Regions from separate parts of the Brevibacterium paucivorans genome, predicted to be linked through region 2. Evidence: predicted binding sites of a transcription regulator. Region 2 holds the regulator's gene; the other holds the start of a gene.
The links. Region 2 encodes HspR, which represses chaperone genes until heat shock. Its sites were predicted from a motif close to AAGTTGAGTCNNNNNGACTCAACTT; they were not measured.
Positions count from the first base shown of each region.

Region 1: the regulator HspR is predicted to act here: its motif matches at 2,488-2,512, upstream of JOE56_RS00440 (Hsp20/alpha crystallin family protein).

Region 1 is NZ_JAFBCP010000001.1:94,965-100,051, reverse strand. It holds gene JOE56_RS00460 (RNA polymerase-binding protein RbpA) at 1-145, opposite strand, end outside; gene JOE56_RS00455 (hypothetical protein) at 255-530, shown strand; gene JOE56_RS00450 (transglycosylase family protein) at 679-1,491, shown strand; gene JOE56_RS11390 (septal ring lytic transglycosylase RlpA family protein) at 1,527-2,345, shown strand; gene JOE56_RS00440 (Hsp20/alpha crystallin family protein) at 2,544-3,005, shown strand; gene JOE56_RS00435 (class I SAM-dependent methyltransferase) at 3,077-3,805, opposite strand; gene JOE56_RS00430 (endonuclease/exonuclease/phosphatase family protein) at 3,798-4,781, opposite strand; gene JOE56_RS00425 (aspartate aminotransferase type Ic) at 4,831-5,087, shown strand, end outside.
Region 2 is NZ_JAFBCP010000001.1:1,398,749-1,403,835, reverse strand. It holds gene JOE56_RS06545 (DASS family sodium-coupled anion symporter) at 10-1,650, shown strand; gene JOE56_RS06540 (maleylpyruvate isomerase family mycothiol-dependent enzyme) at 1,723-2,472, shown strand; gene JOE56_RS06535 (heat shock protein transcriptional repressor HspR) at 2,505-2,897, opposite strand; gene JOE56_RS06530 (DnaJ C-terminal domain-containing protein) at 2,961-3,998, opposite strand; gene JOE56_RS06525 (nucleotide exchange factor GrpE) at 4,069-4,794, opposite strand; gene dnaK (molecular chaperone DnaK) at 4,794-5,087, opposite strand, start outside.

The sequences.
Region 1 (5,087 bases), 1.3 Mb from region 2:
CAGCATCGACTGAGAAGGGAACGGTGAACCTGTGCCCGTCCTCGCATACGTACTCGACGTGCTGGCGGGGTGCCGGCTCAACACCGACTTCAGACTCTAACGATCGAGATCCCAGCTGTGTACCGCGCAAGCTACGTTCGCTCATCGAGATCCTTTCAAAAGTAGCGGAAGGGAATGTAACCACAACATCGTACCGTGGCCATTTATTCCCTGTACATATTGACCCTGCCGGAGCCTGCACACAGAATAGAACTATGACGAATGCGACTCAGCCAGAAGTTCAGGACGCCACCTCGCGCACGCTACGTGAACGTGTAGCCAACACCGCGCACGCTACCCGTGTCCGCATGAGTAACGTACGGCCCGCCGAGGTTGTTGACAGTTCGGAAGAGCGCCTAAATGAAGGCGTGGAGTATGTGCGAGAAGCACTGCACAACGGTGTTGATTTCTTGTCTCACCTCACAACGACTGGCGTGACGAAAGGTGCCGACTTCACGCGCAGGGGAGTGGAGTTCTTCTCCCGTAAGTAGTGATTGAGGTCGCGCGCACGCGTATGTGTGTGGAACAGCCCACTGAAGTCAACGCATCTCACATCCCCGTAGCTTGATAAAGTAACGGTTCGTTATATATGCTTTACAACTGTCACGGAATGGTAACGGGATTGTAAAGGCATCACGTATGGGCAAGCACACTTCTTCGCGTACACAGGGATCTGTTCTTGACCTCTTTTCTCGTACCAAGAAAAAGGGTCGTCACGCACAATCTAAAAAGCTGTCAGCTTCGACGGTTCTGAGTTCGGGTCGACGCGCACCAGTCATGGCGGCAATCGCCGTGCCAACCGTCGCAATTATTGCGGTCGGTGTCGCTGGAGTTGTCGGAGCACCCCAAAGTGGAGACACCTCGGCAGAAGCCTTCACACAACCCGAAACCATCAGCGTTGAGCAACCAGAATCGGGTGTCAATCACCACGAGGATGACTTTCAGCAGGCCCAAGAGCAGGCGCGTAATGTCGCGGCTGTTGGCAACGCTTCAGTGACAATGCCTGAAACGTCGACGGACGAATCTTCTTCGTCCGAGTCGTCCTCCTCATCTTCATCCTCGTCAACCTCTGGTTCGTCATCGAGTGGTTCGAGCTCGTCAAAGAAGGGCTCAAAGAAGAAGAGCTCGTCGAAGTCGGGGGAGTCCTCCGATGCGAGCGCCGGTGACGCTAGTGGCGATTATTCTTCCCCAATGTCCACGGCAGAAATCAAGGCCATGTTGGGTGGGCCTGGATCGCGCTGGTACAAGATTGCCAAGTGCGAATCCACCTTTAACCCACGTGCTATCAACAAGGCCAACCGTGCGCACTTTGGTCTGTTCCAGTTCAAGCTGGCGACCTGGCGCTCAGTTGGAGGCAAGGGCAACCCAATCGACGCCCACCCGCGCGAACAGTTCAAGCGCGCAAAAATTCTGCAAGCAAAAGCTGGCTGGGGCCAGTGGTCCTGCGCTTAATGTGAGCGCGGTATCAGGAGTATTAAGGAACGTTTATGGGTAAGCATTCTGCGTCAAAGCCAGCGACTCGCGGGTCGCTTAAGGATTTGTTTGGTCGCCGGAAAGCCTCGGCGGGACGCCACGGTGAACCTGTATCGGCTGCGGGAGTTCTTGCTTCCGGCCGTCGTGCGCCAGTGATGGCAGCTATTGCGATTCCTACCGCAGCGATCGCCACAATTGCGGTAGCCGGTGTTGTCAACAACGGTCAGGGGGAGTCGAACGCTGACGTCGAAGCACAGGCTAATGCTCATGACTACTATGAGCCTGATTTCGCTCTGCCACAGGGCGAATCGGAGCAGGTAGCCGAAGTCAAGAAGCACGAAGAAGAAGCCAAGAAGCAGAACAAGGCCTCGAAGGCATCGGTCAAGATGGACGCTCCAAAGGAAGAACCTGAGGAGTCGGCGTCGGGTTCGTCTAGCTCTGCGGGTTCATCAAGCTCGTCGAAGTCCTCGAAGTCTTCCGGTGGGAAGGGTACTTCGGCTGACGACTCGAATAAGCCGCACAACAAGAAGGCTTCTGGCCAAGGCGGAACGTGCAAGGCGTCCATGTACGGCAACGGAGATGGCACGCATGGCGGACCAACGGCGAGCGGTGAACGCTTCAATGCAAACGCTATGACCGCGGCGCACAAGACACTTCCCATGAATAGCCGTGTAAAGGTCACCAATAAGGCAAACGGCAAAACGACCGTTGTTCGCATCAACGACCGCGGTCCGTACATCGGTGGACGTTGCCTGGACCTGTCCGTAGCGGCTATGAAGGCCGTGGGCGGATATAGCAGTGGTGTTATTTCAGTTTCGTACGAAGTTCTCTAAGGCGACTGACCGCGGCTGGCTAAGCGCAACTATGGGCTATTAGCCGATAATATACATTATGTTAAGTAGAGTTGAGTGGGGCTCACCTTCGGGTGGGCCCCACTATTTTGCATAGATTTAACGTGCGAACGGAATTTTTCTAAAGTTGAGTGCGTTAGGCTCAATGTACAGAGTTCATTACAAGGAAGGTGATCTTCTATGGCTACTCGTTTTGACCCTATCCGTGACATCGACCGCTTCATCTCTGAAGTCACTCGATCCAACTCCACCACACTCCCCATGGACCTGTTCCGTGACGGAGAGAACTACGTGGCACGCATCGACATGCCAGGTGTTCGCCCAGAAAGCATCGACGTTGACGTTGAAGACCGCACCCTGACGGTCCGCGCTGAACGTGAAGTTGAAGCTGGTGAAGGTGTCGAGTGGCTCACCCGCGAACGTCCAACCGGAACCGCGGCACGTCAGCTGACTCTGGGCAACCGGATCGCCGTTGACCGCATTGTTGCTGACTTCAGCGACGGTGTTCTCACACTCACGATCCCAGTGTCAGAAGAAGCCAAGCCACGCAAGATTTCCATCTCCCACAGCGGGAACACCACCTCGGCGCCCACCGAGCCAAACAACACGCCACTGGCAGGCTCCTCCAACACTGAGGCCTAAAGAAAGCCTGGCTCACAGCTAAAGAGCCGTAAGTAAAAGGTCAGGCAGGGACACTCTCCTTGCCTGACCTTTTATGCATTTAACCTCGCCACATAGGTGAGGCACACGTACGGCAGCTGCAAGGTCTCCCCCATGGGATTTTCATTCAACAGATAGTCTCGAAGATTGTTCACGATTCTGTCTCGCTGCTGTTGCCCCGAACGCAACCAATACGAACGCGTCGACGCCAGCCCCACCAGATCGTCAAACGTGAGCTTCTGTGAAAACGTGCTCACATGCGCCTCAATCTCGCCAAACGCATCACCCAGGTTAGGCCGCCACTCCGGTCGGTACACATCGCCAGCGTGAATGATGCGTGCGATCCGCATGACCCACTCGTGTGACACGTCTAGCTGGTTGATCAGAATTGCCACTACTCCCCCAGGTGTTAGAACCCTGGCGCATTCCGTGACGGCTACCTGTGCGTCGACCCAGTGCCATGACTGCGCAAACGTCACCAAATCGACGCTGCCCGCGGGTAAAGGAATGTTTTCGGCGGTCCCCACCAAAGAGCGGCACGGGTTATGTTTCAGGGCCGAGGTGTCCGGATCGACCGCGGTGACGTCCAGCCCGCGGTCGCGCAAGGCGACGCTGAGTTTTCCAGTTCCCGCGCCGATATCGGCGACCCGTGGGCCAAGTGCGGCGTGTACACAGATATCCAACGCTTCTCTGGGGTATCCGGGCCGAAAACGCTCATACGCTTGCGGAGACTGACCAAAGTGACGCCCATGAAGGCGGTTACTGATCTTGGGCTCAACCATCAGCGTCCTGAAACGCGTACGAAAACTCGAGACCGCGGTGATCGCTCCCGTCGATCACGAACATTTCACCCTTGTACGGTGTGAGCAACTCGGGGTTATACAGGTGGTGATCGATGCGCGCACCAAGCATACTCGACCACTTGGATGGCCAACTCCCTCGGGCACCCATATTGAGTTCTTCGGCTGAGTCTGAGCACCTGCCAGTGCGCATCAGTGGCGAATCCGTTGTCGCGTTGAAGTCACCAGCAATCAAGGTGGCACGCTCACAAATATCACGCTCTGTCTTGACGCTGTGTGCCCAATTGCGCTGTTCGACCGCACTTTGGACAGGAGCATGAGCGTGGATGGAATAGAACTCGCCGAGTGAGGTGCGTACACCAGCCGTAGCAAACGGGAGCGAGTGCGCGTCGATGACCTCCGGCTCTAGGTCGTGCTTGACCATGACCAGAGAATCAGCGTCTGTGGGTGAGGCAGTGGGCGTCTCGGGTGTGACCAGATATGCATCCGACAGCCCGAACTTCTCAAGCTTGTCCTCAACTGTCGTGTGAGCGGCCTCTTGCAACGTGACGATATCTGCGTCAGTGTCGCTAATCCGCTTAAACAACCTGTCGTACGAATCGTTGCCGATTAGAACGTTCGCACTTACCACGGTGAGTTTGTCGCTGGAGGGGGCCGCCACCTCGGCGGAATTACGCAAACCTTTTGACGCCCACTGGACGCCAACGATGCCCGTAAACAGCGCTACTACAACCAGCATGGCAAGCAGCATGGGCGACCGCCAGAACGCCCACAGAAGAAAACCCAGCATCGTAGCGCCACCCACAACGGCAAGCGCAAAAGGTCGCATGGCAGTAAAGTGAACGAAACCAGTGACGGTGTGAAGGCTGAAAACTTCGGGGAAGAAACAGAGCACGCTGATCAGGACCCCAAAGCCAGCACCGAAAATCACTGAGGGGCGTCGTAACGCATCAAGCATGATGCTTAGGATAGTGAATATAGAGCATCACGAAAGTCAGGGTTTTTTCATGGAGAATCTCGCACACGCCCAAAAAGAGTACACGGCGTTCAAAGAACGTGGCCTGTCACTCGACATTACACGCGGAAAGCCATCGGTCGAACAGCTTGACCTCTCTGCTGATTTGCTGACGAACGTCACCAACGAAACCGCTACGGCTGCCGATGGCACCGACACGCGCAACTACGGTGGATTGAAGGGTTTGACCGAACTCCGTGAGATCTTCTCCCCCCTTCTACAGGTGCCCACGCAACAGCTGTTCGCGCA
Region 2 (5,087 bases):
TCCTCTTCGGTGACTGCAGGAACACCCGCACCCAAAGATTGGAACGCCATGGCCGAGCCCGCCAAAAGCTCACTTCGTAAAAAGGCTGAACAACGCTCGCAAGCCTCCGCCGAGGTCAAACGCGAAAAAGAGGCGGTAGCACGCGCAAGCGCAGAAGAATCCAACAAACACCCCGACGGCTTCCTAGCCCACCTCAACCTCAAACCCATCTGGTTTGCCGTCTCCTTCATCGCCCTCTTTGGCATCCTGCTCATCCCCACCGGCGATGGCCTCACCCTCGCAGGTAAACAAGCCCTCGCCATCCTGGCGTTCGCCATCATCATGTGGGTCACCGAAGCCGTCAGCTACACGGTGTCCTCAATTCTCATCGTCGGCATCATCACGATTGCTCTGTCGTTCGCCCCGCCACTCACAGGCGAAACCGCAGATGCCATGGGCACAAGTGACTCCATCAAATTAGCCCTCAGCGGCTTTGCCAGCTCAGCAGTAGCCCTCGTCGCAGCCGCCCTCGCACTGGCCGCCGCCATGCAGGCCACCGGCCTCCACAAACGCCTCGCCCTCCTCGTCCTCAAATTCGCCGGTGAAAAGACCAGCAACGTCCTCATCGGTGCCATCGCCATTTCCACAATCCTGGCGTTCTTCGTTCCCTCAGCCACCGCACGCGCCGGAGCAGTCGTCCCCATCCTCCTGGGTATGGTCGCCGCATTCGGCCTGGCGACCAACTCCCGCTTGGGAGCCCTGCTGATCATCACCGCCGCTCAAGCGGTTTCCGTGTGGAATGTCGGCATCAAGACCGCGGCCGCACAGAACATTGTCGCTACCAACTTCATCGAGACCTCAATGCAACAGCAGGTGTCCTGGGGTCAGTGGTTCATGTGGGCCGCCCCATGGTCGGTCCTGATGAGCATCGCTCTCTACTTCATCATGCGATGGGCCATCAAACCCGAAGTCGACCACATCGAAGGTGGTCGCGCAGTCATCGAACGCAATCTGAAAGAACTCGGCCCCATCACCGGTAAAGAAATCCGCCTCATCATCGTCGCGGTCATCCTGCTCTTCCTGTGGGCAACCGAAAAGTCCCTCCACCCATTCGACTCCGCAACGGTCACCATCGTCGCCATCGGCTTCCTGCTCCTCCCCAAGGTTGGCGTGTTCTCGTGGAAGACCGCCGAAAAGCTCATCAACTGGGGAACCCTCATCGTGTTCGCCGTGGGAATCTCGCTCGGTAGCCTTCTCCTTAAGACCGGCGCCGCAGAATGGCTGTCAGAAAAGACCTTCGGCGCAATCGGCATCACGAACATGCCAATGCTCGCCATGATCGCAATCGTCGGCCTCTTCACCATTCTCATCCACTTGGGCTTCGCTTCAGCGACCTCGCTCAGCTCCGCCCTCATCCCCGTGTTCATCGCACTCGCGCAGTCCGTACCCGGCGCGGCAAACGGGGGCATCGGATTCGTCATCATCCAGCAGTTCCTCATCTGCTTCGGCTTCCTGCTCCCCATCTCCGCGCCACAGAACATGCTGGCGTACGGAACCGGTGCGTTCACAGCCAAGCAGTTCCTCAAGGCCGGTATCCCCATCACCGTGGTCGGGTACCTGTTGGTCTTGCTACTTTCAGCCACCTACTGGAAGTGGATCGGCCTGGTCTAAGGCACGCGCCCGGGCGCCCACCCCGGGCGCTCCGGCCCACGGCCAACCAACCCACCTCACAAAGGTACATTCATGTCTCTTCAAAAAGACCTCGACTTCCGCACGCTGGCTGAAGCGTTCTACCTTCAAACCCTCGACCAGCTCTCCAGGGCCAACCTGGACGAACCGTCACTCCTACCAGACTGGTCACGCAAGCACGTGGCCGTACACATGATGCACAACGCAGAAGGATTCATGCGTCTGCTCCACTGGGCGCGCACCGGCGAAAAGACCCCCATGTACCCGTCCCGCGACGCCCGCGACCAAGCCATCGAAGATGACGTCAAACACCTCGAAAACGGTGACGTCATCACCATGTCACACGAGGTTGCAGACGAACTCGCCCACGACCTCGGCCTCCTCCCCCAGGACCGCTGGGAAACCCAGGTGGTCAGCGGACGCGGGGCCACTATCCCCGCCTCTGACATTCCGTGGCTGCGTGCCCGTGAGTGCTTTATCCACGCGCTTGACCTCAACATTGGGATGACTGCGCTGGACTTCCCCGCCGAGGTGACCGACCGGCTCCTAACCGACGTCACCTCCACATGGGAGGACCGGGGCGAACCCGTGAACTATCTGCTTCACTTCACCGACACGGGCGAAGACCTACACATGTGCACCAGCGAAGACACCCAACAGGTCCAGGTGACCGGCCACAAAGCCGAGGTTCTCCAACACCTGCTGGGCCGCGGTTGGCCAGTGTCCGGGCGCGATGACAACGCAAAAGGAGGCGCGGGTGACTCGACTCCTCGAGATCTCCCTGCGCCCCCTCAGTGGCTGTAAGGTTCTAAGGCTCTATCTATCTAAGGCTCTACCTACCGCCTGTGTACTAGCGTGGGTCGGCCTGAACGTGCTGGCGGGAGCAATGCTCCCGCAATCCGCGTCCGAGGTCGTTCCCCCTTGAGAATCGACACCACGTCTCCCGCTGAACCGGCGGCGAACACTCGGTCCACCGCGGCGGCATGCTGACGCGCGGCCTCTACTTTCTCTTCCATGGCCCTGAGCTGGCGACGGGCTTCGTCAACTTCCTCTCTAAGCTCGAGGATCCGCTTGATACCGGCCAGGTTGATGCCTTCGTCCTGACTCAGCTGCTGGATGAGCCGCAACTTGGCAACGTCGTCAGCGGAGTAGCGACGACCTCGGCCGGCAGTCCGCTCAGGGATCACCAAGCCAAGCCGGTCATATTGGCGAAGCGTCTGCGGGTGCATCCCAGCAAGGTCCGCTGCCACCGAAATGACATACACTGCTGCGCTTGAACTAATCACGGCGCATCATCCTCGGCTTGCCTTGGATGCGAGTCCCTCACGCGGGTCCTCGCCTTCCGTGGCTTTTGCGAAGGCTTCCACGGCCGCTTTTGCATCCGCGTTCAGGTTGCGTGGCACCGCAATCTCAATGGTGACCAGCAAGTCACCGGTCTGCTTACCGTTGATCCCCTTGCCACGGACGCGCAGAACCCGTCCAGACGGCGTGCCCGCCGGCACCCGCATGCGCACGGAACCGCCGCCCAAGGTTGGAACGTCGACCGTCGCACCCAGAGCCGCTTCCGCAAACGTCACCGGCAAGTTCATGCGCAGGTTGTTGCCATCGCGGGTGAACACGGGGTGCTTGTCAACGTGAACCGTGAGGATCACATCTCCATTTGGGCCACCGTTGGTTCCCGGCTTGCCTTTGCCTGCCAAGCGAACCTTCTGCCCGTCACTCACCCCCACCGGGGTGCGCACGGTCAGCGGTTTACCACCTGGCATCGTCAGTTTCACCGTTGCGCCTTCAACCGCTTCTTTAAACGACAAGCGCGTCGAAGCTTTGAAGTCGCCACCCTTCTGCGGGCCAAATCCTCCACCGGAGAATCCACCTGGTGAGTACCCTCCACCGGAAAAGCCTCCCGGCGAGTATCCTCCGCCAAAGTTTCCCCCGCCAAAGTTTCCGAAGATGTCTCCCAGGTCAGGTCCACCAGGACCGCCGGTTCCACGGGTCGTGTAGCCACCACCGGTGTTAAACAGGCCAGAGAAAATATCCTCGAACCCCTGGCCGGAGCCACCGGATCCGGCGCTGAAACGTGCGCCGGACCCCATGGCCCGAACCTGGTCGTACTGCTTTCGAGTTTCCGGATCCGACAGCACCTGGTTAGCGGCGCTGACGTCCTTGAACTTCTCTTCCGCAGCTTTATCGCCCGGGTTGGCATCCGGGTGATATTTGCGGGCCAGTTTGCGGTAGGCCTTCTTTATTTCCGAGGCGGAGGCGTCCTTAGAGACCCCCAGGGTTGCGTAGTAGTCCTTTTCAAACCATTCGTTCTGAGGTCCCGAGTTCATCTGGCACCTCCTTCCTTCTTACATTGCCGCTCGCGTGCTACGGCACCTTAGGCCGTAGCACGCGCCCGTCTTACTCTGCGGGTACGTGAACTCCCACACGTGCGGCTTTGAGGACTCGTTCGCCCATCCGGTATCCCGGCTGCATAACTAGGAAAACCGTGGGTTCTTCGACTTCCTCACTTGGTTGTTGCATAAGCGCTTCGTGAACGTTCGGGTCGAACACTTCACCGACTTCGCCGTACTGTTCAATGCCCAGCTTGTTCAGGGCTTCGAACAGCCTGTCGACGTGCTTTGCGAACGGCCCTTCGACGTCGCCGGCCTCGCGCGCCAGGCGCACTTCGTCCAGGATCGGCATGAGCGCCTCGGTCACCTTGACCATTCCGTTTTCGTGGGCGCGGTCGCGCTCACGTTCGGAACGGCGACGGTACGCCGCGTATTCGGCGTTGAGTCGCTGCAGATCCTCGAGGTGCTGCGCAGCTTCCGCTGACACTTCCACACCTTCGCTGTCGCTGAGTTCCGAGGCGTCCTCGGGGATATCTACCCCGAGGTCGCTCGCGTCGGCCGCTGGCTCTCCGGCTGCCGGTTCCCCAGCTGCTGGCTCTCCAGCTTCTGTGGCTTCGGCCCCAGCGGGCTCGGCCGCTGGTTCTTCGCCTACTGGCTGTCCGCCTGCCGGTTCCTGCGCGTCCTTAGGGGCGCGCACTTCACCGGTTTCGGGGTCCACACGGCGCTTGTCGGTAAACGAGAAGCCCTGTTCAGCAGGCTCCCCAGCGCTGTCGAACGGTTTCTCGGTGGACATTACTTGTTCTCCTCGTCCTCATCGATCACTTCAGCGTCTACCACGTCGTCGTCCGCGTTTGCGGAGTCAGCCGCACCGGCACCTGTAGCGTCGGCACCTGCGGCACCGTCAGCAGACTGCTGTGCGTAGAGTGCTTCACCCAGCTTGGTCTGCGAGGTCTGGAGCTTCTCCAGTGCCTTCTCAACAGCTGCGTCATCGTCGCCCTTGAGCGCTTCCTTCAGCTCGTCAACGTCGGCCTGAACTTCCTTCTTCACGTCTTCAGGAAGCTTGTCGTTGTTGTCCTTGATGAGCTT